DNA from 2 places in the Symbiobacterium sp. genome. Region 2 is predicted to be linked to the other one. Evidence: predicted binding sites of a transcription regulator. Region 2 holds the regulator's gene; the other holds the start of a gene.

Region 1 (15,060 bases), on a different contig from region 2:
CGCAAAGGCGGCGGCAGCCGCCGCCAGGCGTGCCCCGTTGGGCACCAGCCGGTTCACGTGCGGCCACCCCTGCTGCAGGAGGTCCTCCGACCCGGCGATGGGCACGATGAGCACGAGCCGGCTGTCCCGCAACCCCTCCGCCAGGCTGGCGGTAACGGAACTGGTGAAGCTGCCGATGACGCCGATGACCTCCTGATCGTACGCCAGCCGCCGGGCGTGCTCGGCCGCGACCTCGGGCCGTCCCTGGTCGTCGTAGCGGACCAGAGACACCTGATAGCCAACCTTCTGCAACTCGGCCTCCAGGTCCCGCAGGGCCAGTTCGGCCCCGCTGGCCAGGTCGCTGCCCCACACGCCGTGCGTGCCGGAGAGCGGCGTCACCGTGGCCAGCACCACCGGCGTCTGCGCCGTGGCCGGTGTTGCGCTGCATGCAAAGGCCACCGGCTTCTCCACCCAATCGGCAATCAGCCGGCCCACCTCTCCGGCGATGGGCACGGCATAGGCGATGGCGTTGTCGGCTCCGGCGGTGACGATACCCACCACCTCACCGGTCTCGCGCAGGATCAGCGGTCCGCCGCTGGCGCCGTGAAGCACGCTCGCCCCGCGCACCTCCATCAGGCCGGCGTAGTACCGGCCGTCGATCCGGCGGGAGACGCCTGTCTGGCTGACCTCGGCCGGCACCAACGCCTGGTGCGGGCTCCGCTCGGGATTGCCCCAGGCATACACGGAATCGCCTGCCGACAGCGGCTGCGACGAGAGGGTGAGCACGCCGGGCCAGCGGACCAGCGTGGGCGCGTAGATGACCGCAACGTCGCGGTTGCTGTCGGTCCCCACCACCATGCCCTGGTGGGTCGTGCCGTTGTCGTCAATGAGGGTCACGCAGCCGCGGTGCCCCTCCATCACGTGGGCGCTGGTGACAATGTGGCCGCCGGTATCAATGATGAAGCCGGTACCGACCCGGCTCCCCTGCTCACCCCGCACTTGGATGGAGACGATGGCGCGCAGCAACTGCTCCGGAACCGTCTCCGGCCCGTCTTCCCCGTTGGTCTCATCGCCCCCGACCGTTTCGGGCGGCTCGGCCGGTTCGGGGTTCGCGAGAGCCGGCTCGGCGGCGTTCCAGGGCCAGCGGCCCGCGTGGAGGCGGAACCCGCCCAGCACGCCGGAGCTGAAGAACGTGAGCAGGACCACCACGACGACCCAGACGGCCACCCCGCCACCAGGGCGCCCCCGCCGGCGGGCAGGCGCGGGCGCGGCGGCCGCCCTGAGAGGCGTGCCGCAGGAATCACAGTAGTTAGCGGAAGGAGAGACCTCCGTCCCACAATAAGGACACCTGATCGGTTTCGTCACCGGTCTCCTCCCCTGTCTGGCCTTCTCGCACGGGCTGTGTGGAAGACTTCGAGAAGGGGATCGGCGCTCCCTGCCGGTCAGTCGGTCCCCGCCGCCGCCTCCAGCGCCGCCAGGGCGCGCTGCCGCTCCATGTGCCGTTTCAGGAAGATGCCGGTGTAGCTGTTGGGGTTCTCACACACCTCTTCCGGTGTGCCCTCGGCGACGATCTGACCGCCCCGGTCGCCGCCCTCGGGCCCGAGGTCGACAATCCAGTCGGCCTGCTTGATCACGTCGAGGTTGTGCTCGATCACCAGCACCGTGTTCCCGGCGTCGACCAGCCGCTGCAGCACGTCCAGCAGCCGGTGCACGTCGGCCGTGTGCAGGCCGGTGGTCGGCTCATCCAGGATGTAGATCGTGCGGCCCGTCGCCCGGCGCGAGAGCTCCGTGGCCAGCTTCACCCGCTGGGCCTCGCCGCCGGAGAGGGTGGTGGCCGGCTGTCCGAGCTTGATATAGCCGAGGCCCACGTCCTGGAGGGTCTGCATCTTCTTGTAGATGCGCGGCAGGGGGCGGAAGAACTCCACCGCCTCGTCCACGGTCATGTCGAGGATTTCGGCGATGTTCTTGCCCTTGTAGTGCACCTCGAGCGTCTCGCGGTTGTAGCGCGCGCCCTTGCAGACCTCGCACGGCACGTAGACGTCGGGCAGGAAGTGCATTTCGATCTTGATGATGCCGTCGCCCTTGCAGGCCTCGCAGCGGCCGCCCCGCACGTTGAAGGAGAAGCGGCCCGGCTTGTAGCCCCGCATCTTCGCCTCGGGGGTCTGCGCCATCAGCTCCCGGATGAGGTCGAAGACACCCGTATAGGTGGCCGGGTTGGAACGGGGCGTGCGGCCGATCGGCGACTGATCGATGTCGATCACCTTGTCCAGGTACTCCAGGCCCTCGATGCCGTCATGGGCACCCGGGCGCGTGCGGGCCCCGTTCAGGTCGGCGGCCAGACGCCGGTACAGGATCTCGTTCACCAGCGTGGACTTGCCGGAGCCCGAGACGCCGGTCACCACGGTGAACGTGCCCAGGGGCACCCGGAAGGTGATGTTCTTCAGGTTGTGCTCCCGGGCGCCCTTCAGCACCAGCCACTTGCCGTTGGGCTTGCGCCGCCGCTCCGGAATCGGGATCTGCTTGCGCCCCGAGAGGTAGGCGCCGGTGAGCGATTCCGGCGTGGCCATGATCGTCTCCACCGGGCCTGCCGCCACCACGCGGCCGCCGGACTGTCCGGCCCCCGGGCCGATGTCGACGACCCAGTCGGCCGCCCGGATCGTGTCCTCGTCGTGCTCCACCACGATCAGCGTGTTGCCCAGGTCCCTGAGCTGCTGCAGGGTCTCGATCAGCCGGGCGTTGTCACGCTGGTGCAGCCCGATGGACGGCTCATCCAGGATGTAGAGCACCCCCACCAGGTGCGAGCCGATCTGCGTGGCCAGGCGGATGCGCTGCGCCTCACCGCCCGAAAGGGAACCGGCCGACCGGCTCAGCGTCAGGTAGTCGAGGCCCACGTTGATCAGAAAGCCGAGGCGGGCGTCGATCTCCTTCAGGATCTGGCGGGCAATGGCCCGCTCCTTCTCGGTGAGCTCAAGCCGGGAAAGGAACTGCCGGATCTGGACCACGTCCAGATCGGTCAGCTCGGCGATGGAGAGGCCACCCACCTTCACGGCCAGCGACTCCGGCTTCAGCCGGGCACCCTTGCAGGCGGGGCAGGGCCGGGTGGTCATGAACTCGGCCAGGTGGTCGCGGATGGCGTCGCTGGAGGTCTCGCGGTACATCCGCTCCAGCTGCTTGATGGCCCCCTCGTAGGGAACCTCGTACCATTTGCGCTGGCCGAACATGTTCTCGTACTGGAAGCGCACCTTGCCGTCGGGCCAGCCGTAGAGGAGGATGTCGATGAACTTGGGGTCCTGCTGGTTCAGCGGCACGTCCTTGCGGATGCCCAGCTGGCGGCAGAGCGCGTCCAGCATGTTGTGGAAGTACTGCTGCGAGGAGTTGGCCCACGGGATCAGGGCGCCCTCGTCCAGCGACAGGCTGGGGTCGAGGACAAGGTCCGGATCGAACTCGGTGTTGAAACCCAGGCCGGTGCAGGCCGGGCAGGCGCCGAAGGGCGAGTTGAAGGAGAAATTGCGCGGCTGCGGCTCGTCGATGGAGACGCCGCAGTCGGGGCAGGCGAAGTTCTCGCTGAAGAGCATCTCCTCGCCGCCCACCACGTCGACGGTGACGATGCCGCCGGCCAGTTTGAGCGCGATCTCCAGCGAGTCGGCGAGCCGCCGCCCGATGTCCGGCCGGACCACCAGCCGGTCCACCACCACCTCGATGGTGTGCTTCCGGTTCTTGTCGAGGGCGGGCGGCTGATCGGTCACGTCCATGATCTCGCCGTCGACCCGCATGCGCACGTAGCCGCCGCGGCGGATGTCCTCAAACACCCGCACGTGCTCACCCTTGCGGCCCCGCACCAGCGGCGCCAGCACCTGGATACGGGTGCGCTCGGGCAGGCGCAGGAGCGTGTCGACCATCTGATCCACCGTCTGCCGCGTGATGGGCCGGCCGCACCTGGGACAGTGGGGCCGGCCGATGCGGGCATAGAGGAGCCGCAGGTAGTCGTAGATCTCGGTGACGGTGCCCACGGTGGAGCGCGGGTTGCGCGAGGTGGTCTTCTGGTCGATGGAGATCGCAGGCGAGAGCCCTTCGATGGACTCCACATCGGGCTTGTCCATCTGCCCCAGGAACTGCCGGGCGTAAGCGGAGAGCGATTCCACGTACCGCCGCTGACCCTCGGCGTAAATGGTATCGAACGCGAGGGACGACTTGCCCGACCCGGAGACGCCGGTGAAGACCACCAGCTTGTCCCGGGGAATCTCCAGGGTGATGTTCTTCAGGTTGTGCTGGCGCGCACCCCTGATCACCAGACGGTCCTTGGCCACAGCCCAACGCCCCCCACCGGTGGATCAATCAATAGTAGATGGTACCACATCCAGTGTCGCCTCTGCGACGAGGAAATGATACCATGACGAACATTTGTTTGCAACACGTTCCCACGTTCGCTGGTGTGCTATAATAATTTAGTTAACGTGCGGATGGAAAAGATTCGCCATCAGCCCGTCCGCCACACCAGGAAAGGGGGCGAGAGTTCCGTGCCCCGTGAAGGCAAGAATCCCACCGATCTGATCGAGGTCATCGACGTCCGGGGGCGTACCCTCACCCCCTGCAGGCGCGAGGTCGCCGAACGGGAGGTCAGGCTGGGCCGGGCCCGTTGGGTCGGCCGCGCCCGCATCCGGCTCCGCTTTGATCCGTTCGCCTACCGGCACATCCGGCTGAAGGTGCTGGCCCGCGACCGCTACACGTGCTACTGGTGCGGCCGGCCCGGCTTTACGTTGGACCATGTGATCCCCTGGTCCAAGGGCGGTCTCACCACCATGGACAACTGTATCTGCGCCTGTGAGGAGTGCAACGGCCGGCGCGGCGACCTGGACGCCGCCGAGTTCGCCCGCCGCATGGGCCGGCCCACGCCCGCACCCGGGAAGACCGCCGCCGGGGGCAAGCGGCCGCCGGTACGCTTCGTGCGCATGACCCACCTCCTGGAGTCTGCCCCGGTCAGCCGGGGTTCGCTCTACTAGTTGACAACGTCAGGGAGGCCGGGGGGTAAGCCCCCGGCCTCCGCACGTTCCGGTGTGGCCCCACAGCCCGCTCAGCGCTCCAGCCGGATCCACACGCGGCCGGGCGTCGGATCGATCTTGAAGATCCGCGGGACCATCGGGCTGCCGACCTCGATGTAAGGGATGCCCTCCAGGCGATGCACATCCGGGAACGCGCCGCCGGCACTCAGGTAGGCCGCAGCCTTGCCTGACTCCTCCTCGAACTCCGTCAGCCAGCGCTGCACGAGTTCGGCCTCGCGCCCGTCGGCCCAGGCCGGGGGCGCCTCGCCGCCGACCACCACGACCTGCCGGATCGCCTGATCTCGCGCCGTCAGCGACAGAAGCGTCTGCAGGCCGGGCAGTTGGCCGAACTCGGTGGCTCTGAGCCCGCCCTGCTCGGTGCCCAGCAGGATGAAGCGCACGCCGCCGGCGTCGAAGTAGCGGGCCGGAGGCACCATCTCATAGACCGGCACATCACTGCGGCCGAGGTCGGTCAGCGCCTGCCGCACCACCTCCCCGAGGCCGGCGTTGACCAGGAAGAAGGCAGGGTCGGCCGCCAGCGCCGTGGCGACGACCGGCTGCGGCTCCACCTCCGGCGTCTGCCCCAGCACGGCGAAGGACCAGCTGCCCTCGCCGGCCGCATTCCCTGGCGCGAGGATCACGTCGGGCGCCTCCGCGGGCTCCGGTACCTCCGGCATCGCCAGGGCCTCACTCACCGTCAGGTCGGCAAACTGCAGCACGCTGGAGTAGATCCGCGTCGTGTCGGTCTCCACCGGGTAGACCCGGTAGAGGCTGACCGGATAGGCGACCCCGTCCGGAATTCGGGCCTCCACATAACGCCAGCCGGTCCAGTCCACCTTCCGGGCCAGGTCAACCGTGTAGCTGCCGCCGGCGGCGTCCTTCAGCACCGCCCGGAGCCAGGCCCCCTGGCCGTCGCCCTTCACCCAGAGCCCGAACCGATCTGGCTGCCCGGGCAGCACCACCGGTGCCGCCGCCTGCAGGTACGCCGCCCGGTTGCTGGAGGCCGGCCCGAAGTGATACTGCAGGGCCATGGCGGCGCCTGCGGGCCCGCCCGCACCGCCGGTCCCGGCCGCCCCGTTCGCATGGCCACCTTCGTCGGCCCCGTTCACGCCGTTGCCGTTGGCAGGGATGTCGCCCGGTGCGACGGCGCCGCCCACCTCGTCAGGGTAACGGGCGAACTCCCAGAGTGCGGGATCGCTGAGGGCGCTGAGCACGGTCGTGGCGTGTCCGGAGACGAAGGGAATGAAGGTTTCACGGCCCTGCACCGCCACCCGGATCAGGCCCGTTCCGGGGGCTACGGGGAAGGCCCGCAGGCCGTCGCCCTCCCGTTCCACGCGTACCAGGGAGGAATCGTAGGAAATCTCCAGGTCGTCGGGGTCGATTGTGGCCCGGTAGCCGTCTGCGTCATGGCCGATCACCGTGAAGAAGGCTCCCTCTGCGGCCGTGAGGCGCAGCCCGCCGGCGGCGGAGGTCGTGAGGCCGGCCAGCCGCCCCAGCACCCTGATGCGGGCCTCGGCCGTGAGTCCCTCCGCTTCGACGGTGACCACCGCCGAGGCGCCCGCCGGCACCGGTGCGCCGTCCGCGCCTGCCGCCGTGTAGCGGCCGTCCGCCGTGATGGTGCCCGGCCCCGCCAGGGACCAGGCCGGCGTCTCCACCGGCGCGGCCTCGTACTGCTCGTCCAGGGCCGTCACCGTCAGCGTGCGGGATAGCCCGGGGAACACGCGCGGCTCCCCCTCCACCTGCAGCCAGTGCGCCACGCCTGATCCGGGCTCGGCGAAGAGGCCGACGCCGTTGGGAATGCGACGCTCGGCCCCGTCGGCCGGGCGGTTGATCACCGTAAGGCCGCTGGTTCCGGGCAGGCGGGCGACCATGGTGGTCGAGCCGCCGCCGTCCAGCTCCAGGGCCGAGTGGGCGCCGAACTCCCGCATCAGCTCCGCCACTTCCCGGAGCGAGAGCCCCCGGCTGAGGGACAAGTCACCGTCAATCGCCAGCAGGTACATCCGGCTGCCGTCCTTCGAGAAGCCGATGGCCGTGCGGGGGCGGCGGGAGGTGCCATCCAGGCCGTCCACAACGCTGCCGTCGTCCACGAGCACGTTCTGACCGCCCAGGGCCCACCACACGTCGGGGACAGCGCGATAGCTCACCGAAACCGGGTCGCCCACGTTGAGCCGCGCCAGCGGGGCGGCCATGTCGCCGGTACCGACCAGGATGAAGCCGTCCGCGGGCACAGGATCACCGCTCACCTTCGGACTGATGGAGACCACCCGGCCCTGGCGCACCACCACTTCACACCCGACGGCGGCATCGCCCATGGCCCAGGGCCGGTCGATTGTCCAGAGCGAGGTGAAGATGCCGATGGCGCCCTCGGGCACCACCGGGGTGTTGACGACTGCCAGCGGATAGGAACCATCGGGTGTGGTCACGGTTCCCTCCAGCACCACAGAGGCCAGGCGGCCGATGCGGTCCTTCCCCACCAGGACGCCGTTGGGCCAGTTGGGCAGAGGCGATTGCAGGTACTGGCCGTTCTGCACCACCGTTCCCAGTGCGATGCCCGTTCCGGCCATGGCGAAGAAGTCGCCGTTGACGGCGGCGACGGCCCCGGCGCGGGCGGCCATCGCCGAGAGCGGCTCCCGCTCGGTCAGTGCGGGTGCGGTGAGCACGTCGGACCGAAGCGTGGGCTCGGAGAGGTCGGCCATGAGCAGCCAGCCGTTCACCCAGCCATGAGGATAAAGACGCTGAAACGACGTTACCGTCAGCCCCTGTGCGACGGGCGTCACCTGCTGGTGCGCGCTGACGTAGGGCGCGACGGAACCAGGGCCCGGGTTGGCGGCGGCGGGCGCCGCCAGCGCGGCCACCAGCAGTGGCGTCAAGAGCCAGGTCAATCGCTTCATCAAGAGGTGCCCTCCTGGACAGGTTTATGTAACCTGTAACCTTGGACGGGCCAGGAGGTGCAGTGGTTTCCATGTTGACGTGTAAATGATGGAGAGGGGACCAGATTCGGTCCCCTCTCATGTTCTCTGGCACGGTCACTCGGGCTGGGAGTGAATCCAGTCCGCGATGGCCTGCACCACGTACTCGGGCACGTTGGCGGCCACCATGTACTCGGCCATCGTGCTCATCTCGCCTTCGCCCTCGGTAAAGAGGTGGTTCAGCTTCGGGAACAGCTGGAAGGTGAGGTTCGTCCGCCCGGCGAGGTCGGCCTGAAGGCTCTCGAACTCCGAGACCGGCACCTGGAAGTCCCGGGCGCCCTGCAGGAACAGGATCGGCTGCTGCTGCTCCCGGAGCAGTTCAGACGCCTTGGGCACCAGGTCGTGCCAGTAGTGCGGGGTGCCGAGGGCGTAGCCTTCGGGCGGGTTGTCGGGATCGAAGGCGGGGTCGCGCAGCATGTCGAGCTGCGGCTTGATGAACTCAAGCTGCTCGGGCGGCAGCTGTCCCGACTCCACCAGGATGCGGTTCTGGGCCCACAGAGTGTCGAGCATGCTGTTGGGCGCCGCCATGGCGATGCCGCCGCGGATCAGACCCTCCTCGTCCTGGGCGAAAATGCGGGGAAGGGCGAGGCCGCCCAGCGAGTGGCCGAGCACGTAGATCTGGTCACGGGCGATGCGCTCGTCCGCCGCGAGCAGGCGCACGGCCGCCAGGGCGTCCTCCACCGACTCCTCCTGCAGCGTGAACTCCGGGTTGCTGCCGAACTTCTGCGAGTGCACGTAGGTGCGCTTGTCGAACCGCAGGGTGGCAATGCCCTGGGCCGCCAGGCCTTGAGCGAGGTCACGGAAGGGCTTCACGGCGTAGGCCGTCTCGTCGCGGTCCACGGGGCCCGAGCCGTGGACCAGCACCACCGCGGGGAAAGGCCCCTCGCCGGCAGGCAGCGTCAGGGTGCCGGGCAGGGCCCAGGGGGCCTCGCCGATCACGACCTCCTTCTCGGTGAAGCTCTCCGGGTCGGCGTAGGGCGGGTCGCCCGCGACGGGCACAGGAGCGTAAGCGTCGATGCGGAAGTCGTCAACGCGCCCCTCGCCGTCGAAGCGGATCGTTACCTTGAGCGGCGCCTGGGTAAAGGGAACGAGGAGGTCGACGTTGTGGTGAACCGCCGTGGTGCTCGCACCCAGCACCTGCGGGCGCCCGGGCTCACCGTACGACGCCAGCTGGAGCCCGGTCAGCAGGAGCAGTTCGGGGGAGACGGCCTCCTGCAGGGCCGGGCTGAACCGGGCGTGTACGGTGCTGAGCTCGCCCCGCAGCAGGTCACGGGCGAGCCGGTGGGCCTGGAGCACGTACGGGTCGACCCGGGCCTCCCGCGCCTCGGGGTCCCAGGTGACCGGCATGGCCAGCAGGCTGTCCATGAAGGCCTGGGGCACCATCGTGCGGTCGTCCACGATGATCGCCTCGGCGCCGATTGGGACGGCCTGCCCGTCCACCACGGCCTCGGTGGCACCGATCTGCAGGGTGGCGGTGACGCCATCGTCGGTGACGACGGTGACCGTGCGGGTCTCGCCATCCCACTCCACGGTCGCGCCGGTCGCCTCGGCCAGGAACCTGAGCGGCACCAGGTCGGCGGCGGCCGCCAGCGCCGGTGCGGCCGGCCAGCAGGTGAGCGCGGCCAGCAGGACGAGGGCCAGCCCGCGCCGGATCCAGTGGATCACACGCATACCATCTCCTCCTTCGCCTGTGCGTTCACACGAAGAAGGAGTTCGGGACAGGAGGGGATGTCCCCTGCGCGCTGGAGCAAGATCGGCAGGCTGGCCCGCGCCCCGGGCGTCGGCTTGCCCCTTCGGGAGGCCAGGAGCCGGGCGCAGTGCGCCGCAGCGGTCAGACCAGGACAACCTTATAGTGGCGGAGCCAGACCTCCAGTTGAATCAGGTAGGCCAGGTACTGGGGGCCGGCCATGAGCTGGCCGAACCAGGGGAGGCCGGTGGCTTCCTGCTCCTGCTCCGCCAGGGCCCGCACGCGGTCGGCTCTGACGATCTCGTGCAGGCGGCACGCCGGGTCGTCCAGCAACGAGAGCAGCAGGTCTCGGACCATGCGGAAGTAATCGGGGTTGTGGGTCTTGGGGAAGGGGCTCTTGCGCCGAATGCGCACGGCCTCCGGCACCACCCCGCGCAGCGCCTCGCGGAGGATGCCCTTCTCGCGGCCGCCATAGGTCTTGAGCGACCAGGGGATGTTCCAGACGTACTCGACCAGGTGGTGGTCGCAGACGGGAACGCGGGCCTCCACTCCGGCCGCCATCGACATGCGGTCGTTCCGGTCCAGCAGCGTGGCCATGAACCAACAGAGGTTGAGGTAGAACATCTCCCGCCGGCGGGCCTCCTCGGGTTCCTCGCCCGGCAGCCGGGGTACGCTGGCCACGGTATCGCTGTATCGCTGGGCCACGTACTCGTCGGCCGTGATGTTGCCCGTCACGCCCGGTTGCAGCAGCGCCGTCCGCTCGGCCAGCGAGCGCACCCAGGGGAAGGAGCCGCCCGCATGGAGGGCCGGCTGGTGAAACCATGGGTAACCGCCGAAGACCTCGTCCGCGCACTCGCCCGAGAGGACCACCGTGGCCCCCTTCTTGATCTCCCTGCAGAAGAGGTAGAGCGATGCGTCCACGTCGGCCATGCCGGGCAGGTCCCGGATGAGCGTGGCCTTGGTCAGAGCCGCGACCAGTTCGGGCGTGTCGATGATGACGTCGTGGTGAACGGTTCCCAAGGTGTCCACCATGGTCTGGACGAAGGGGCGATCCGGGTCGGGCTGGAAGGCGTGGGCCCGGAAGTGCCGGTCGTTGCCCGCGTAGTCGATGGACCAGGTGTGAAGCGGCCCTCGCCCTTCGGCGCGGAAGACCTCGGCGGCAAAGGCGGTGATGGCGCTGGAGTCCACGCCCCCGGAGAGCAGGGTGGCCACCGGCACGTCGGCCACCAGCTGCCGGTGGACGGCGGCGCGCAGGAGTTCCCGCACCCGCTCTGCCGTCTCCGCCGGGCCGTCCGTGTGGGGCCGGCTCTCCAGCCGCCAGTAGGGCTGCGTCCGCAGGCCGCGGCGGTCGTAGATCAGCCAGTACCCGGGCAGGAGCTCCCGCACCCCGCGGAAAACGCCGTGGCCGGGCGTGCGGGAAGGCCCCAGGTAGAGGATCTCGGCCAGCCCTTCCGCGTCCACCTCCGGCCTGACCAGCGGGTGCGCCAGCAGCGCCTTCAGCTCAGACCCAAACACCAAGCTCCGGCCCATCTCTTTGTAGAACAGCGGCTTGACGCCGAACCGGTCGCGGGCCAGGAAGAGCCGCTGCTCGGCCTCATCCCATACTGCGAAGGCGTAGATGCCATTGAGGCGCTCGGTGCAGGCCGGCCCCCATTCGATATAGGCGACCAGCAGAACCTCGGTATCCGACTGCGTGGTGAAGGCGTGCCCCCTGGCCGTGAGCTCCGCCCGCAGTTCGTCCGTATTGTACAGTTGCCCATTGTAGACCAGCACGTAGGTCCGGTCTCCCCGGCGGCGGACCATGGGCTGCACACCCCCGACCAGGTCCACCACCGCCAGGCGCCGGTGACCGAACGCGCAGTGCGCGGACAGCCAGGTACCCCCGGCGTCGGGACCCCGCTCAGCCAGCGGAGCGGTCATCGCTTCCACTACCGGACCGTGCTGGGAGAGGTCCTTCTCCCAGTCGACCCAACCGGCTATGCCACACATCGCTTGTGCTGTCCCCCCGTACCGGCTGAACACACCGGCTGAATACTCCATGGTACTCGCCGGCGGCGGGATCTCCCCCTTAGAGCACGCCAGGGGCGCCCCCGGCAGCGGTGCCGCACGTGGCATGGAGACGCAGGTTAGTCGTCGCCCGTATGGGAGTGCACCGGCACGGATTGGAAGTCGGGGTAAGCCCGCACGCCGTGCTCGGTGTCCAGGCCGGAGAGCTCCTCCTCCCTGGAGACCCGGAGCCCCACGGTCGCCTTGATGACGGCGAAGATCAACAGGCAGGCCGTGAAGCTATAGCCGAATACCGCCGCCGCACCCAGGGTCTGGATGCCCAGCAACTGCGGCCCGCCCCCCGTGAGCAGCCCCTGCGTTTCATGGAAGAGCCCCACCGCCAGGGTGCCCCAGAACCCGGCAAAGCCGTGCACGGGAATGGCGCCCACGGCGTCGTCGATCCGGAACCGCTCCAGCAGGGCCGTGCCCGGGGCCAGGAGCAGCCCGGCCACGGCGCCGATCACGATGGCGGCGGCCGGCGAGACGAAGGCGGTGCCGGCGGTGATGCCCACCAGGCCGGCCAGAGCGCCGTTCAGCGCGGCCCCGACCTCCCAGATGCCAGTGCGCAGGTACGCGCTGAGCAGTGCCGCCAGGGCGCCGGCGGCCGCACCCAGGTTGGTGGTCACCGCAATCCGGCCGATGTTCGGGTCGGTAGCCGACAGCGTGCTGCCCGGGTTGAAGCCGAACCAGCCGAACCAGAGGATGAACACCCCCAGGGCTGCCAGCACCAGGTTGTGGCCGACGATCTTCCGCGGCCGGCCCTGCTTGTCGTAGCGCCCGATGCGGGGACCCAGGAAAATCAGGCCCGCCAGCGCGGCCCACGCGCCCACCGAATGCACCACCGTCGAACCGGCGAAGTCGACAAAGCCCAGCTGGGCGAGCCAGCCGCCGCCCCAGATCCAGTGGCCCACCACCGGGTAGACGAGCAGCGTGATGGCGGCACTGAAGAGCAGATAGGCCGAGAACTTGGTGCGCTCCGCCATCGCCCCGGAGACGATGGTCGACGCCGTGCCGGCAAACGTGGTCTGGAACCAGAGGAACACGAAGAACGGAATCGCCAGACCCAGGTGAAGGAAGCGGGACTCGGCAGACCCGAAGCCGCCGAGGCCGATCAGTCCGGCGGCATCAGCCCCGAACATCAGCCCGAAGCCCACTGCCCAGAAGGCAATAGAGGCCACCACGAAGTCCATCAGATTCTTGAGCACGATGTTCGCGGCGTTTTTGGAGCGAGTGAACCCGGCCTCCACCATCGCAAACCCCGCCTGCATGAAGAAGACCAACGAGGCGGCCACCATCGTCCACGCCGAATCGATCCCCACAGTCCATCCATCCAGGTTCATCGCTCCAGCCCTCCTTTGTGCCTGCCGAATACCGCATTCCGGTCTCGGCGACAGGATGATCACCCGCTGCCTGACGGGTGAAAACGTGATCGTGTCGTTGACCCCCCGGCACGCTACTCTGTGCTGATGCCGGGATCAGCCTGTTGCCCCGCCGGCCGGAGCGCCACAAAATGCCGGCCGCAGTCGAGCATGAGGCCCATGACCTCGGCCGCCTCCTCGGGCTGCCGGGCCTCCAAGAGGATGCGGTGGTAGACCGACAGGAGTTCCGTCAGGTCCTTCTCCCCCTGCTCCCCGACAGGGGTGAGCTGCACGCGCGCCCCCTTGGCGATTCGCCGCCGGAGCGCCGCCTCGTCCAGCCCCAGTTCCGGCTGAAGGCGCACGTAGACCACGCCGCCGGTCATCCCGGAGCAGATCCACGGCCCGGGGTCGCCGAGCACCACGACGCGCCCCTGCGTCATGTACTCGAAGGCGAACCCCTTCAGGTTGGCCCGGGTGCCGATGGAGCCCAGGTCGTCCCGGAGCGGCTCCCGGATGCGGCCGCCGAGGATCAGGTCGGCCCCGGAGAGCCGGATGCCGCAGCGGGCGTCGGCGTCGCCCTGCACGACGAACAGCCCGCGCTGGGCGCCGTAGGCAAACGACTTGCCGACCGCCCCGTTGACCCACTGCCCCCTCCGGTTCCGGTGCTTCAGGATGACGACGCGTCCGCCCAGCATTCCCTTGCCCACGCCGTCCTGCGCGCCGCCCTGCACCCGGACGGAGACGGCGCCGGTGGAGAAGGCGGCGAGGCCGTTGCCCGCGATGGAGCCCTCCGCGAGTTCGATCTGTGCGGCGAAATCCGGAGGAAGGTCGGGCAGCCGTGCTTCCGCCGCGTCCGGACGCACCCGGGCCCGGGCCACCGCGCCGGCCACGGCGGTGCCGATGATGCGGTCGCGGGCGGTGACGCCGGCCTGTCGGTGGCAGACCGCCGACTCCCCGGCCCGGGCCCGGCCGGCGGCCACTGCGGCGATCTCCCGGCTCAGTTCGCTGCGGGCGTACCGGCGGACAGGGACCCGTTCGGCCGCCGGAACGGCGGGCACCTCCCAGGGCACGGGGGCGATCAGCCCGGAAAGGTCGACCCTGCCCAGACCCCGCGCCTGCCAGAGCAGTTCCGCCCGCCCCACCAGGTCCTGCGTGCGGCGGAACCCCAGCTCGGCCGTGAGCTGGCGCACCTCCTCCCCCACGCAGGTGAAAAGCGTCACCAGCCGCTCCACGGCCTCCTCGTAGACCCGGGGCACGAAGGCCCTGAGGCCCCTCGCCCGCGCCTCCGCACAGCTCTCGATCTGCGTGGCGATGCCCACGTGGCAGGTGTCCAGGTGGCAGCCCCGGCAGATGGTACAGCCGACGGCCACCATCGCCAGCGTGGCGAAGCCCACCCGGTTGGCCCCCAGCAGCATCATCTTCACCACGTCGGTGCCCGAGCGCATGCCCGAGTCGGCCCAGATCTCCACCCGGTCACGGATCCCTGCCGCCACGAGGGCGAGGTGGGCCTGCCGCACCCCGATTTCCACCGGCAGACCGGCGTGGCGCAGGGCGTGCTGGCGGGCAGCCCCGGTGCCGCCGTCGTAGCCGCAGAGCGCCACCACGTCGGCGCCCGCCTTGGCCACGCCCACCGCGATGGTGCCGATGCCAGGGACGACGGGCATCTTCACGACGATCTTCGCCAGCGGGTTGACGGTGCGGAGTTCCTCCACCAACTGGGCCAGGTCCTCGATGGAGGAGATGTCGTGGTTGTTGGAAGGCGAGATCAGGTCGACCCCCACGGTGGCGTTGCGCGCCCGGGCGACCTTGGCCGAGACCTTGGCCCCCGGCAGGTGGCCGCCCTCGCCGGGCTTCGCCCCCTGGCCGATCTTGATTTCGATGAAGCGGCTGCCGTTCAGCATTTCGGCGTGGACGCCGAACCGGCCGGAAGCCACCTGCTGTCCCCGCCAGCGCCAGTACCGGCCGACCATGTCGGGGATCTC
Region 2 (15,060 bases):
GTGCAGGTAGGCGGAGTAGACGCACCAGGCGATGAAAGCCCAGGTCTCCTTCGGGTCCCAGCCCCAGTACCGGGTCCAGGCCTGCTTCGCCCAGATCATGGCGAAGATCAGGCCGCCCAGGGTGAAAATCGGGTAGCCGATGGCCACGGCCCGGTAGCTGATTTCATCCAGGAGCTCCAGGTCTCCGCTCACCCGCAGGGCCAGGGCGTCGCCGATGCGCCCGCGGGTGATGAAGAGGCGCACCGCCGCGTAGAGCAGGCTGCCCCCGACCAGTGCGTACAGCAGGGTGTTCAGATGTTTCCCTTTCCACATGCCGGAGACCACGACCAGAGGCAGCGGAATGCCCCAGAACGTGCCCTTCTCCCCCACCTCGGCCCCAACCGGCCCGATGATGGGCGGCAGATGGTAAGTGGCGCCCACGAACTGCCACTCCGCCCCCAGGAGGCGGAACACCGCCGCCAGCAGGAAGAACGCGACCATCACCAGGATGAGGTAGAAGACGCCCTCCAGCAGGCGAACGCCCAGGACCTCTTCCCACTTGTGTTTGGCCTGCTGTGCAGACAGGGGCACAGCCGCCACCCCGACCGCACCGCCGGCCGCAATCATCCCCGGTGCGGCGCCCCCGCCCGCGGCCGTGGTCTCCGCGGTGGCGGCTGCCTGTTCCGCCGCCCGGGCCTGCGCCAGTTCAATGCCCCTGAGCCGCAGAAGGTAGAGCAGGGCGGCGACGAACGCTACGGCGAAGAAGCCCTCACCCAGCGCCGCCAGGCTGACGTGCAGCGGCAGCCAGATCGTGTTGAGCGCCGGGATCAGCGGCGTGACCTCGCGCGGAAAGACATAGGAGTAGGCCAGCAGAAACAGGGTCACCGGCGTGGCGAGGGCACCCACCACGTACATGCGGTAGATGCGGTGCAGAACGAGATAGGCCACCATGCTGGAGAACGCCATGAAGCCGATGAACTCGTACATGTTGGAGGTGGGCCAGAAGCCGGACCCCTGCCAGCGGGCCAGGATGGCCAGGCCGTGCAGGGTTACGCCCACCACGTTGGCGACCGTACCCCAGCCTGCGGTGTGCTGGAACTTCGTTCCCCTGGAGAGTTGCCGGCCGATCGTGCCAGCACCGTAGAGGACGAACGCCAGGAGGTACGCCGCAAACGCGCCGAACAGGAGCCACTGAGCCACCTCGATCAGGAACTCGTTAGGCAGTGTCATACCGCTCCATCCCCTCCCCACGGGATGTACCGAACAGGCGCCGCAGCTCGCGCTTCAGGGCAAAGCGATTCTTGTGTGCACGAGCCCCAATGAGGACCCCACCCTCCTCGGCACGTACCCAGACCTGCCAGTGATAGATGAAGAACGACATGATCATGCCGATGAACACGATGGCCAGGCCGGCGTACATGTATGGCACCGTTCTGTCCTGTTGGATTCTCAGCGCCGTGTACCGGCGGATGTCCACCCGCTCCACGTCCAGGTAGTACGGGCCAAAGTTGACCACGCCGATGTTGCCTGCGATGGAGAGGCCCATCCGGCCGAGCACGTGCCCCGTGTCCGCCGTGACCACCTCGGCGATGAGCACCGGGTTGCGCACTTCGTACGAGGCGTTGGCAGGCTCCTGGGTGACCGGGTCAACCGTAAAGTCGTGCAGGTACGTGCGCACCGCCAGCTTCAGGTTCGTGCCCTCGATGGGGTACTCGGGCTGCGGGTCCCGCAGGTCGAGGGGAACGGTGGCCACCACCTGGCCGGTCTCTTCGTGGACGAGCCGCAGGTGGGCGACCCCCGGCTCCTCCCGCCACGAGACCTGGTAGATTTCCCAGCCGTCGTAGGCGAGCGGGTGGTTGACCTCGATCGTCTGCCTGAGGACCTCCTGCCCGTCGGCGATGATGGAGGCGTCAGTGGCGTAACGGGACGGCGTTCCGTTCTCGTAGAACTCGATGGTGAACTTGTGGTTGGTGATGGCGAAGTTCGTGCCGGGCACCTTCACCGTCTGCCCGTCCGGAATCCACACGTCTTCCGCCTTGTTCCACCCGGGCAGCGCGTTGGCGAAGGCGGCGAAGCAGATCACCAACAGGCCGATGTGCAGGACGTAGGGGCCGTACCGGCCCAGGCGCCCCTTCTCGGCGTACAGGCATTCCCGGTCCCGGTAGATGCGGTAGCCGGCCTTCCTGAGCCTCGCCTCCACCTCTGCCAGGGCGTGGGGCGTCTCCAGCACCACCTGCTGCTTGCGCAAGAAGTGGGGCAGCTTCCACACCTGCGGCCGGGTGAGCATCCGGTGCAGGGGCACGAGCCGGTGCAGCGAGCAGATGACGAGGCTCACGACCAGCATCAGGACGAGGGCCACGAACCACACCGACGTGAAGGTGTGGGTCAGCCCCAGCCGCAGGAAGAGGCTGCCCCAGAACTCGCCGTAGCGCGCGGGGTAGTAGAGCTCAGGCGGACGCCAGTCCGGGTAGGTTCCTTCCTGCTCGATCAGTGAACCCAGCGCCGCCGCAGCGGCGAGGGCCACGATGATCCAGGCGGCCACCTTCGTGGAGGCGAAAAACTCCCACGTGCGGTCCAGAAGCAGCGTCCACTGGTTGGGCCCAGCGGGCGGCCGCACGGGTTCCCGGTCCCCCAGAGCCAGTCTGCAGTGAGGACAGAAATGCGCCCCCTCCGGCACTGGCTTCAGGCAGGCAGGACAGTGGGTCGCAGTGACAGCGGCCAGTGCAACACTCCCCCTCGATTGCCCGGGAGGACCTCCGCCCTCCCCCCCACTTGGAACAACGGTCTAGAAGCCCGTGAAGCCGGTGACCTCGATCAGCCAGGCCGAGAGCCGTTCCATGCCCCCGGTGGCCAGCAGAACCCCCATCAGCACCATGACGGCGCCGCCCGCGCGCTCGATGAGCAGCGAGTACCGGGCCAGCCGGCGCACGGAACCCAGAGCATAGGCCATCGCCACGAACGGCAGGGCGAAGCCCACCGAGTAGGCCAGGAGCAGCAGCCCGCCGTACCCCGGGTGGGTCGCGGCCAGCGCCAGCACCGCCCCCAGGATCGGGCCGATGCAGGGCGTCCAGCCGGCCGCGAAGGTGAGGCCCACCAGCGCCGAGCCGAGGTACCCTTCAGGGCGGCTGACCAGTTGCCGCCGCGTGTCCCGCATCAGGAACGGCACGCGCAGCACGCCCATCAGCGTGAGGCCCATGAGGACGATGAAGATGCCTCCCACCACCGGCAGCCAGGAGCGGCTGCTGTAGAAGAAGGAACCCAGGGCGCTGGCGGTGAGCCCCAGCGCCACGTAGATCACCGAAAACCCGGCAAAGAAGGCCAGGCTGTGCTTCAGCACCCGGGCCCGCACGGCGCGGGTGCCGGCGGCCAGTTCATCCACCGAGACGCCCGTGAGGTAGCTGAGGAACGAAGGGTAGATCGGCAGGACGCACGGCGAGATGAAGGAGAGCACGCCGGCGCCAAAGACGACCAGCAGGTTCGGCGAAGCCATGGGCATCGACTCCCGTCAGCGGGCCATCAGGCGTGCGACTTCCGCTTCGATTTGGATCAGCGACATCTGATACTGGTATACCCCGCGGATGACGCCCTCGCGGTCGATAAAGAACGTCGCGGGAATGGGCACGATGCGGTAGGCGCGCTGGGCGCTCTCGTCGGTGTCGATCAGGATGGGGAGGTCGATCCCCAGCCTCTCGGCGAAATCCCGCACGGCCACCCGCGACTCGCCGACGTTCACCGCGTAGAACTGCAGGCCCTGCGCCTTGTACTTGTCATAGACCGCCTGGAAGTCGGGCATCTCCTTGCGGCACGGCGGGCACCAGGTGGCCCAGAAGTTGATCACGACGGGCTGCCCCGCCAGGTCGGAGAGCCGCACCGCCTCGCCGTCCAGGGAGACGGCCTCGAAATCCGGTGCGGGCATGCCCACCTGGGGCACCGTGTCGGCCCCGGTCCGCGGGACCAGCAACACGAGCAGCAGCGCAGCGGCCATCAGGCCCAGGGAGAGGCCGGAAACCCAGCGCTTCCACGCGGGCAGCCGCCCGACCGCCGCATTCTTGTGCGCGGCCGCCGTGAAGCGCGTGTCCCACCCGCAGTGGTGGCAGTACCGCCCGCCCTGCACGAGCGCCGTGCCGCACTCGGGACAGACCACGGTGCATCCCCCCGTCCCCGTTCCGGTCCTCTTGCACCTGCAGGACCTGGCTGGATAGTGATAGACTCACGTAAACTTGCAGGCTCGGTTCATTATAACAAAGAATTCGGCACTCCGGTCAATCCCGTCTCCGGCTGAGCGGGTGAATATGGAAAGGTCTACACCCTCAGGTGTAGACCCGATTCGCATTCCTTTGCGCCCTACCAGCCGGCAGCCCGACGCTCCGAGCGGTAGTGCCGTGCGTACAGCTGGTTCCAGGCCCGCAGTTCGGGAAAGAGCCGGTCCACGGCCAGGGAGATCTCCAGCATGGGCAAGCCGCCCCGTTCCTCCACGGGGGTGCGGGCCGCCTCCGCCAGCAATCGCCCCACCTGTCGGCTGAGGTTCCGGAGCCCTTCCTCGTCGCGGAAGTCGCCCGCCGCCGCTGCGCGCAGCACCTGCGCATGGCGCCGGCGCAACCGGAGCAACCGTTCGTACAGCTCAAGGGGCAGCTTCCCTTCGAAGCTCTGCACCACCACTGCCATTCGCCTTCCCCCTTCAGCGCCCGGCCGGTTCAGTGGGAACGAACAGGACCTGTCCCGGGTGGATCTCGGCCGACGGCAGGCCGTTCAGCCGCCGGATCAGGTAGACCACTTCCCGAACATCGCGGTCGCCTGCGTAGGCGGTGGCGATACCCCACAGCGTGTCTCCCTGAACCACGGTGTAGTGGACGCCTGCCGGCGGTTCATGCGCGCCCGTGTGGACGAGCCGGGGGAACAGCAGTACGGCAGCGGCCAGCGTGAGCGTGAACAGCACCGCCAGCGTCCGCGCCCGGCGCACGGCCTTCGGAGTGCGCCGCCGCACCCTCCGATACCGGGGTTGCAGGGCAATCGCAGCCATGGAGAACCCTCCCTCACCCGAACAGATCGCCGGTAGTCCCGGAACCTGTGTTCGCATACAGCGTATCACGAATGGATGTTCTGGTCAACCCCTTGCGCGCATTTTTTCGAACAGGTGTTTGCAGACGGCCCGCCATGTGGTACAATCTAGCCAACCGGACCGTGTGCCGGAACGACAGGGCGGGGCCATGCATGTGAATCCGCGGTCCCGGCCCCGGTTCAGGAGGTGTCGCTGCATGCCGGAAGCCTTGACGGAGCGACAGCGCCAGATCCTGCAGTTCATCAAGGATGAGATTCGCACCAAGGGCTATCCGCCGTCGGTAAGGGAGATTGGCGAGGCCCTGGGTCTCAGCTCCAGTTCCACCGTCCACGGGCACATGACCCGGCTGGAGGAGAAGGGCTATATCCGCCGCGATCCCACGAAGCCCCGGGCGATCGAGGTGCTGGACGGGAGCACCACCCAGCTTCGCCGCACCATCGCGGTCCCCGTGGTGGGCCGCGTCACGGCCGGGCAGCCCATCCTGGCCCAGGAGAACATTGAAGAACACTTCCCGCTGCCGGCCGATTTCGTGCGGGCAGACGAGTCGGAGCTCTTCTTCCTGACGGTTCAGGGCGACTCCATGGTGGAGGCAGGCATTCTGGACGGCGATCTGGTGCTGGTCAAGCGCCAGCAGCACGCCAACAACGGCGATATCGTCGTTGCGCTGATCGAAGACGAGGCCACGGTCAAGCGCTTCTTCAAGGAGCAGGACCACATCCGGCTGCAGCCCGAGAATCGGTTCATGGACCCGATCATCGTGCCCGACTGTCAGGTGCTCGGCAAGGTGGTCGGCCTGGTTCGGCGGATGGACTAACGCGCCGGAATGGCTCTACGGAGTGGGAAGCAAATCGGCCCGGTGGGAGCGTCGGCTTCCACCCGGGCCCTGTTTTTGCCTCTCGGTCTGTTCGGATGGGTGCCTGCCCCGGGGCGGCTCCCGCAGCACGGCCGCAGACCCGGGCCGTGCGGGTCGCCCCCTGCGCTACACGAGTACTTTGAAGACGAAGGCCCCCGTCAGCCCAAGTGCCACCACCAGGTTGACGACCACCGAGCCCAGCACTCCCACGAGGCCGCCCACGCCGGCCCGCAACGCCTCCCGGCCCGAGCGGCCGGCTGCCAGTTCGAACAGGGCGGCGCCGAGGAAGGGCCCCAGCACGAGGCCCAGGGGCATGAAGAAGAGGCCCACCAGCGACCCGATCACGGCACCCCAGGCGCCGGCCCGGCCCGAGCCGAAGCGCCTGGCCCCCCACGCCCGTGCGTAGTGCTCGGCCACCTGCGTGGCCACCACCACCGCCAGGGCCACGATCAGAAAGCCCGGGGTCATCGCCTGGAACCCCTCCACCACCCCGTAGACCAGCATGGCCAGGAAGATCAGGGGCAGCCCGGGGAGGGCAGGGATGAGCGTGCCCGCGATCCCGACCAGCATCACCGCCAGTGCGATGAAGAAGGCGATCCACTGAAAGCCCACCCGACCACTCCTTCCGCAAGGCGCACCAGGTGCCTACACCTTAAGGACGCCCGCGGCAGCCAGTTCGTTCGCAGCGCGCAGGGCCGCAAGCATCACGTGCTCGCGCGTCAGCCCGCCCTGGAAGTAGGCGACGTATGGCGGCCGCATCGGCCCGTCGGCGGAGAGTTCGATGGACGATCCCTGCACGAAGGTGCCGGCCGCCATGATCACCGGGTCGCTGTAGCCGGGCATGGCCCACGGCTCGGGCCGCACGTGGGCGTCCACCGGGCTGGCCTTCTGCACTGCCTGGCAGAAGGCCTCCAGCCCCTCGGGCGAGCCGAGCTCCACCGCCTGCACCAGGTCGGAACGGGGCTCGTCGAAGGCGGGCCGCACGGCAAAGCCCAGGTGGGCGAAGAAGGCTGCCGTGAACTGCGCGCCCCGCAGGGCCTCGCCCGTCACGTGCGGGGCGAGGAAGAGCCCCTGGAAGAGCAGCCGGTTGGCCCCCGCGTTGGCCCCGACCTCGGGGCCGATGCCCGGAGCGAATAGCTGCGCCGCGGCCCGCTCCACCAGGTCGGCCCGGCCCACGATGTAACCGCCGGTGGGGGCGATGCCGCCGCCGGGGTTCTTGATGAGCGAGCCACAGGTGAGGTCCGCTCCCACGTGGGGCGGCTCCTGCGCCTCGACGAACTCGCCATAGCAGTTGTCCACCAGTACCGTCACGTCCGGGTTGGCTTCCTTGGCCACGCGGATGATCGCCCCGATCTCGGCCACGGTGAGGGGCGCCCGGAGCGAGTAGCCCCGGGAGCGCTGGATCAGGAGGCAGCGTGCGTCGGGCCGTCGGACCGCCCGTGCGACCCCTTCCAGGTCCACGGTGAGGTCGGGCCTGAGGGGCACTTCCTCGTAGCGCACGCCCCACTCAGTGAGGCAGCCGGGGGCGCCGTGGATTACCTGCCGCAGGGTGTCGTAGGGGGCGCCCGCAGCGGCGATCAGCCGGTCGCCCGGCCGCAGGACGGCGAACAGGCCCGTGGCGATGGTGTGGGTGCCCGAGGCGAACTGGATGCGCACCAGTCCGGCCTCGGCGCCGAACGCCCGGGCGAAGACCTCGTCCAGCTTCTCCCGGCCGATGTCGTTATAGCCGTAACCCGTGGAGGCGGCGAAGTGGACCTCGGAGACGCCTGCTTCCTGGAAGGCGGACAGCACCCGGGCCTGGTTGCGCAGCACCAGGTCGTCCACCTGCGCCCACAGGGGCCGGACGCGCTCGAGGGCGGCGGAGGCCGCTGCCGCAATAGATGCCGGACAGTCGGGCAAGAGTTGCTCCCAAATGTTCAACTAACATACCCTCCAATATTCGTCATCACGACGCACCGAGCCTATTCTACCTTTTGTCTCCCGGCGCGAAAAGGGCAGCGCCCAGGAGAGGAGTATCCCCCCGGGCCGACCGCCCCAGAACGGCGCCCTACCGCCGCTTCGGCCGAACCACCAGCAGCCAGTAGACCAGGCTCGACATCGGGAAGTGGACCAGACCCAGCAGGCCCCAGAACCAGGCTCGCGCCCCCCGCCGGCGGCTGTCCAGGAAGAGGCAGACCCCCTGGGTGCCCAGAAGGAGGGCGATCAGCACCCAGGCCCACCAGCGAAGCTGTGCGGCCTCATTCATGACGGGTCCTCCTCCCATCCGCCTGCCACAGCGCAGCCCCGGCCGCCAGCGCCACGGCCATCGCTCCCTGGGCTGCGAGGTAGTAGAGCGGGAACCGCGCCAGCGCCCACAGCCCGGCGGCGACGATCAGCGCCGCCGCAGCCAGGAAGCGCAGGAGGTCCCGCTGCAGCGCCTGCCGCTGGGCCCGCTGCACGTCGCCGACCAGCAGCAGGAGCGCACCCAGCTCGGGCGGGCTCTCCCGGTCCACCGGCCCGGCGAGGCCGTCGAGGCTCTCTCGCAGCGCCCTCTCCCACGCCTCCTCCGCCTGATTGCCGTCATGCCCCATCCTGCTCCAGCCCCTTTCGCAAGGCTCGCACGGCGTTGAAGATGCGCGACTTCACCGTGCCCACCGGGATGTCCATCCACTCGGCAATCTCCTCGTAGGTGTAGCCGTAGTAGTGCTTCAGCACCACGCAGAGCGCAACCTCCCGGGGCAGGGCCTGCAGTGCGGCCACGACGCTCTGCACCTCGGGCGCCGGCTCCTGCCGCCCGTGCAGACCCTCCTCCGCCGCCCGCTCCGTCAGCCTTCGCTCCCGCTTCTGCCGCCTGAGCCAGTCCAGGTACTGGCGGGTGGCGATGCTGCAAAGCCATGTGCTGAACGCGGCGCGCCCCTGGAACTGGCCGATGCGCTCGATCGCCCGGATCATGGTCTCCTGGGTGAGGTCCTCGGCGAGGTTGCGGTCAAAGGTGATGGTGACGAGGTACTTCTTCACCGGCAGGTAGTGCTGCTGCAGCAGGCGGGCGAGGGCGACCTGGTCGCCGCGCTGCGCCTGCCGGATGAGCTCGGGGTCGTCCATGGGCCATCACCTGCCGGTCTGGGGAAGTTGAGCCGTCTTCAGCGGACCTGGCTCTCGAAGAGCTGGTTCCGGTTCAGGTGGCGGAGCACCTGCCAGAGCAGCACGAGGTCGACGGCGGCCACCACCAGTCCCACCAGGGTCACCACCAAGCCGCTCATCACGAGCACGCCGGTCGCCTGCCCCACCACCAGGAGCAACACGGGCAGCACCACCATGCCGCCCATCTGGTAGGCGGCCTGGAAGGTGGCCACCCGCGCGCTCACAAACACGTTGATCAGGACGGCCATCAGGGCCACGGCGGGGCTCACCAGGAGCATCAGCGGCAGCCAGTTGAGCTGCGGAAAGAAGATCCGGTGGAAGAGCGGCCACGCGGCCACGTTGAGCGCCAGGGCGCAGAGGCCGAAGGTGCCCAGCGACAGCGCCATCGCCGGCCCGAACGCCGCCAGCACCTTGCCTGCGAACAGCGACAGCACGTCCACCGGGGCGAAGAGCAGCGCCTCCAGCGTGCCCCGCTCCTTCTCCCCGGCGAAGGAGTCGGCGGAGATGACCGAGGCGGCCATCAGCGGGATCATCAGGAAGAACGGGGCCAGCATGTAGTTGGCCGTGAGGTAGATCAGCTTCTGGTCCAGCCCGGTGAGGGATGTGAGCACGGCCCCCAGCTCGCCGGCCGGGAGCTTCTCCGCCCACTGCAGCATGGTCGCCGCGTCCCCAGGCGATAGCTTGTCCACCCCGAAGCGGAAGGCCAGGACCAGCCCCAGGGGGAGGCCAATCCCCAAGAGCAGCGGCACGATCAGCATCGGCAGCCACACCTGCAGGTTGGCGGTGATGGCGCGGACATCCTTCCGGGCGATGGCGACCACAGCCCTCCTATTCATGCGCCGTACCCTCCCTGATCTTGAAGTAGAGCGCCTCCAGGTCGCGGTGCACCGGCACCGCACTGTAGACGGCCGCTTCCTGGGCGAGGCGGCGCAGCAGGAGCGGCACGTCGCCCCGACCGGGCAGGGTGAAGGCGATGCGCCCCGGCCCGACCTGCCGCGCCGGGATGCCGTGGTAGTGACTCTCCCCGAGCGTGAGGTCCGTCTCCACCTCGAGGGTGACGGTGGGGAAGTACCGGGCCTCCAGCTCGGCGAGGGTGCCGTGCTCCACCACCCTGCCCCCCTGGAGGAACAAGTAGCGGTGGCAGACCTGCTCCAGCTGGCTGAGCAGGTGGGAGCAGATCATCACGGTGGTACCTTCCCGCGCGTTCAGCTCCCGGATGTAGCCGAGGACCATCCGGATGCCCTCCGGGTCGAGGCCGTTGGTGGGCTCGTCCAGGAAGAGCACCCGGGGCCGGTGCAGCAGTGCCCTGGCAAGCCCCAGGCGCTTCCTCATGCCCGTGGAGTAGGTGCCCACCCTGTGGTCGCCCGCATCCGCCAGGCCGAACTGCTCCAACAGGGCGTCGACCCGCCCGGGTTCACCCACCCCGTACAGGTCGGCGAAGAACTGCAGGTTCTGCCGGCCGGTGAGGTTCGGATAAAGCCCCGCCGACTCGGTGAGCACCCCGGCCATGCGGCGCACCGCCTCGCCGTCGCACCGCGGGTCGTAACCGCCCACGGAGATGATGCCGGCATCGGGGTTGATCACGCCGGTGAGCAGGCGCACGGTGGTCGTCTTGCCCGAGCCGTTGGGGCCGATGAAGCCCACAATCTCGCCCTGGCCGACGGCCAGGCTGAGGTCGGTAAGCACCCGCCGCCCGCCGAAGGCCTTTGCAACATGCTGCATTTCGAGGAAAGGTCCTCTGTTCATCTGCATCACCTGCCGGTCCGACGCCTGCGGGGGGCGAAAAGTTCACTGGCAGAAGGGAAAACGTGCATCAGGGCTGCCGCACTCCGGAAAGCTCAGGTTGCGGAACACAGAACCGGCCCCTCCCATGGCGGGAAGGGCCGGCAACGTGCACCGTGCTAGAAGACGATGGCCTGCATGATGAAGCCAAAGACCACACTGAGCACCATGGCGATCAGACCGGGGATCATGAAGCTGTGGTTCAGCACGTACTTGCCGATGCGGGTGGTGCCCGTGGAGTCGAAGTTGATGGCGGCGATGATCGGGCCGTAGTTCGGCAGGAAGAAGTAGCCGTTCACGGCGGGGAACATGGCCGCCAGGAAGGGCACCGGGATACCCAGGGCGAGGCCCAGCGGCATGATCGCCCGGGTGGTCGCGGCCTGGGAGTTGACCAGCACCGAGAAGAAGAACAGCACGACGGCCAGGAGCCACGGGGCGGACTGGACGACGGTGCCCAGCTGCTCGGTGATCACGGCCTGATTGCCGTTGAACCAGGTGTCGCCGGCCCAGGCGATGCCGAAGATGCAGATCAGGGCGTTGGCGCCGGCCTGGAAGACCGAACCCTTCACGATCTGGCCGGGATCGCACTTGCAGACCCACAGGATGACCGTGGCGGCCACCAGCATCACGATACAGATGGCGTGCCACATCTGCAGGGACGAGCCGCTGGCGAAGGTCGGCCGCAGCGACGGGACGGCGCCCAGAACGACGATCAGTACGGCGGCGACCAGGAAGATGATAACCGAAGGAATGGCGCCGGGCTCGGGCTTGTACGCCTTGAGCTCCTCGAGGGACTTCGGCCGAACCGGCGGAATCAGGCCCTCCTTGACACGCCGCTGGTACTCGGGATCGTCCTCCAGCTCCTTGCCCATGAAGTTACAGATGAAAGCCGTAATCATGCAGGCGAGGAAGGTGGACGGGGCGGTGATCAGCATCAGCTTGGGCAGCGTCATGCCCATGCTCTCGGTCAGACCCAGCATGGCCACCATGGCCGCCGAGATCGGGCCGCCGGTGATCGCGAACTGCGAGGCGATAACCGAGATCGAGAGCGGACGCTCCGGGCGGATCTTGGTTTCACGGGCCACCTCAGCGATAACCGGCAGCACGGAGTAGGCCACGTGGCCGGTACCGGCGAAGAACGTGAACGTGTAGGTCACGATGGGGCCGAGGAACGTGATGTACTTCGGGTTGCTCCGCAGGAGCCGTTCGGCCAGCTTGACCAGGTAGTCCAGGCCGCCTGCCGCCTGCATGGCGGCCGCGGCGCAGACGACTGCCAGGATCATGAGCATGACGTCGATCGGGGGCGAAGTCGGTTCCAGCTTGAAAACGAAGACGAGTACAGCGAGGCCGACGCCGCTGGCCAGGCCGATGCCGGCGCTGCCAAGGCGGACACCCAGGAACAGGAAGACTAGTACGACGAGTAGTTGAACCCAAACCAAGAAGAAGTGCACCTCCCTGCAGAAGTTCTGGTTCGAGCATACTTGAGTGAATCACATAGTCGCCATCCGCCTTGGGTGCCCGCTTCTGAAAGCACCGAATAGCTTACAGCGTTTAGTCCCTTCGGCCAGGATGGAGACAAGCCGGGGCGCCGAAGTGAGGGGCTCTTCCTCTCGAAAGGCAGAGTTGCGCCTCACCTGCGGCTGGCCGAACCGAAACAATAGCGGCGCCGCGGTCGATGCGGCGCCCGTTTTGCAGGGGTGCGCGGTCCTGCACCGTCTTGGCACTCGGCTGCCGGCCATAGCCAGGGACTACGACCAAGGCGCCCGGCCCGAATCGCCCGATGGACCACACCACCGGCACCAAGCCACCAGCAGATGGGCAAACCGTGGCCTGACAGGCCCCTTGGCACCTTCGGGTTTCCCTGCCGCCGCCGACAGGCGCGCAAAAGGCGGGGGCTGACCCCGCCGCCTCCTCAGATGTCGATCGGCTCCGTACCCACGGCCGCAACGCGGTAGCTGAACTGCCCGCCGGGGGCATCGATCACGACCCGCTCGTTCACACGCTTCATCAGCAGCGCGAGCCCGAGCGGTGAGAGACAGGAGATGTAGCCCTTGGCCGGATCCCCTTCAGCGGGCCCCACCACCACGTACACGGCCTCGGTGCCGTCGCTCTCGTCCACCAGCGTGACCGGGATGTCCATCAGCACGACGTCCAGCCCGCCCTCGGCCTGCTGCTCCTCGAGCCGGTCGAGCAGCTGCGTGGCCGCCTCGACGTAGCGGCGCAGGAGCGGTCGGACGCTGTATGCTTTGCCGGCGCTACCCGGGCTGGAGAAGTACTCCTCCATCTCGGTGTTGAGGAGTTCGTCCAGCACGCGCAGGCGGCTGGCCACCCGCGCGCGAATTCGCTCTGCTTCCGAAGGTGGCCTGGCGCGAACCACGATCTCACAACCTTTCCCGCGAGAATTGAACGCCCTCCCCGGCGCAGGCACGCACGCGTAACCACTCCGCCCTGGGAACGGAGTGGCAACCTATCCTGCCAATAGTATACCACACCCCCCGGCCTTTGTATTGGCTAGGACCAAGCTTCTAGTTCTCGCCTCTCGCTCCACTTTTCGGAATCGCCGCTGCCCCGCATGATGATCGCCGCGCGGGCTGCGTATGCTTGCCAAGAGGGGGAGAGCGATGGCCAGATGGAGACGGCCGCAGCGCTACGCGGAAATCAGCGGATGGCTGCGGGCGGGCGAGATCACCCCCGCCGACGCCCTGCAGATGGCGATGGAGCTCAGGCGGCAGCGCGCGGGCGCGGCTGCGGAGGCCAAAGCCAGGGCGGAGAGCGAAGAGGAGCGGCGGCGCCGGGTGCAGGCGGTGGTGGCCGAGTTGGAGGGGCTGGTGGGCCTCGGCCAGGTGAAGCAGCTGGTCCGGGAACTCCAGGCCTACGTGACGATCCAGCTCAAGCGGGCTCGCGCCGGTCTGGCCAGCGAGCCCACCAGCCTGCACATGATCTTCACCGGCAACCCGGGCACGGGCAAGACCACGGTGGCGCGGCTCCTCGGCCGGCTGTTCAAGGAGATGGGCGTTCTGCCCAAGGGGCACCTGGTCGAGGTGGAGCGGGCCGACCTGGTGGGAGAGTACATCGGCCATACGGCGCAGCGGACCCGGGACGTGGTGCGGCGGGCGCTGGGTGGCGTGCTCTTCATCGACGAGGCGTACAGTCTGGCCCGGGGCGGCGAGCGCGACTTCGGAAAAGAGGCCATCGACCACCTCGTGCGGGCCATGGAGGAACACAGGGGCGAACTGATCCTCATCCTGGCCGGCTACCCCGAAGAGATGGCCTGGTTTCTGCGCCAGAACCCGGGTCTGCGCTCCCGCTTCGCGCTGATGCTCCACTTCCCCGACTACACGCCGGAGGAGCTCCTGGCCATCGCCGACCTGATGCTGCGCCGCCGCGACTACCAGCTCGCCCCCGACGCCCGTGCTGCGCTGCGCCAGATCCTGCGCGGGGGCGGGTGGCTGACGGCGGGCGAGCAGGGCAACGCCCGGGCAGTGCGCAACCTGACGGAGCGGGCCATCCGCTGTCAGGCGCTGCGACTGGTGCAGAAGCCCGACCCCACCCGCGACGAGTTGATGACCATCACCCGCGCAGATCTGGAGGAGGCCGTCGCCGGGATGGTGGCCCAGGCGCGGGCGGGCCTGCGCCTCTAGGAAAACCAGAGGGGGTCGCCCCGAGGGCGGCCCCGCTCAGTCGCTTTCCGGTTCCTGCGCCGCACCGCCGGCCATCAGCTGTGCGATGGTCACCGGCAGCGGGCGCACCGGCTGAATCGTGGACAGCGCGTGCTTGTAGACCAGTTGAACCTTTCCCTCGAACTCCACCGCCACCGTGAAGTTGTCGAAGCCGCGGATGTACCCCTTCAACTGGTACCCGTTCACCAGGAACACCGTAACCGGGATGTTCTCCTTGCGCACCAGGTTGAGGAAGCTGTCCTGGAGGTTACCCTGCACCTTGCTCACTGAATCCGCCCCTTCCTCTCTCTACAGGGCCACTTCACCTTCACCAGTCTGACGATCTCTTCAAACGCCCGGTCGCGGGCCTCGGGGGTCGTCACGTCCAGCCAGATCAGGCGGCGCTCCCGCCGGAACCAGGTGAACTGGCGCTTGGCAAAGCGGCGGGTGTTCCGCTTGATCAGCGCCACCGCCTCCGGCCAGGTCAGGAGCCCGCGCAGGTAGAGCACGAGCTCCCGGTATCCCAGGGCCGACATTGGCTTCAGGTGCGGCGGGTAGCGCGTCAGGAGGCGCCGGACCTCCTCCACCCAGCCGGCGGCAAGCATCGC

Evidence for each region. The regulator LexA, encoded in region 2, represses DNA repair genes until DNA is damaged. The targets are predictions, from matches to a motif close to CNAACANNTGTTNG.
Region 1: the regulator LexA is predicted to act here: its motif matches at 4,374-4,387, upstream of uvrA (excinuclease ABC subunit UvrA).

Annotation. Positions count from the first base shown of each region.
Region 1 covers NZ_JBFNEH010000028.1:25,380-40,439, forward strand. The annotation lists gene AB2385_RS10185 (ABC transporter substrate-binding protein) at 1-1,206, opposite strand, end outside; partial or broken gene AB2385_RS10190 (zinc-ribbon domain-containing protein) at 1,267-1,344, opposite strand; gene uvrA (excinuclease ABC subunit UvrA) at 1,422-4,286, opposite strand; gene AB2385_RS10200 (HNH endonuclease) at 4,497-4,979, shown strand; gene AB2385_RS10205 (phosphodiester glycosidase family protein) at 5,051-7,909, opposite strand; gene AB2385_RS10210 (alpha/beta fold hydrolase) at 8,045-9,658, opposite strand; gene asnB (asparagine synthase (glutamine-hydrolyzing)) at 9,819-11,663, opposite strand; gene AB2385_RS10220 (ammonium transporter) at 11,801-13,060, opposite strand; gene AB2385_RS10225 (glutamate synthase-related protein) at 13,174-15,060, opposite strand, start outside.
Region 2 covers NZ_JBFNEH010000007.1:35,254-50,313, reverse strand. The annotation lists gene ccsA (cytochrome c biogenesis protein CcsA) at 1-1,209, opposite strand, end outside; gene AB2385_RS03760 (cytochrome c biogenesis protein ResB) at 1,196-2,596, opposite strand; gene AB2385_RS03755 (cytochrome c biogenesis CcdA family protein) at 2,765-3,469, opposite strand; gene AB2385_RS03750 (redoxin domain-containing protein) at 3,485-4,123, opposite strand; gene AB2385_RS03745 (hypothetical protein) at 4,324-4,644, opposite strand; gene AB2385_RS03740 (LysM peptidoglycan-binding domain-containing protein) at 4,658-4,999, opposite strand; gene lexA (transcriptional repressor LexA) at 5,235-5,852, shown strand; gene AB2385_RS03730 (DUF456 domain-containing protein) at 6,018-6,503, opposite strand; gene AB2385_RS03725 (aminotransferase class I/II-fold pyridoxal phosphate-dependent enzyme) at 6,537-7,811, opposite strand; gene AB2385_RS03720 (sigmaY antisigma factor component) at 7,939-8,136, opposite strand; gene AB2385_RS03715 (DUF5345 family protein) at 8,129-8,461, opposite strand; gene sigY (RNA polymerase sigma factor SigY) at 8,451-8,972, opposite strand; gene AB2385_RS03705 (ABC transporter permease) at 9,011-9,847, opposite strand; gene AB2385_RS03700 (ABC transporter ATP-binding protein) at 9,840-10,757, opposite strand; gene AB2385_RS03695 (anaerobic C4-dicarboxylate transporter family protein) at 10,913-12,232, opposite strand; gene AB2385_RS03690 (GreA/GreB family elongation factor) at 12,706-13,170, opposite strand; gene AB2385_RS03685 (AAA family ATPase) at 13,415-14,434, shown strand; gene hfq (RNA chaperone Hfq) at 14,471-14,740, opposite strand; gene miaA (tRNA (adenosine(37)-N6)-dimethylallyltransferase MiaA) at 14,737-15,060, opposite strand, start outside.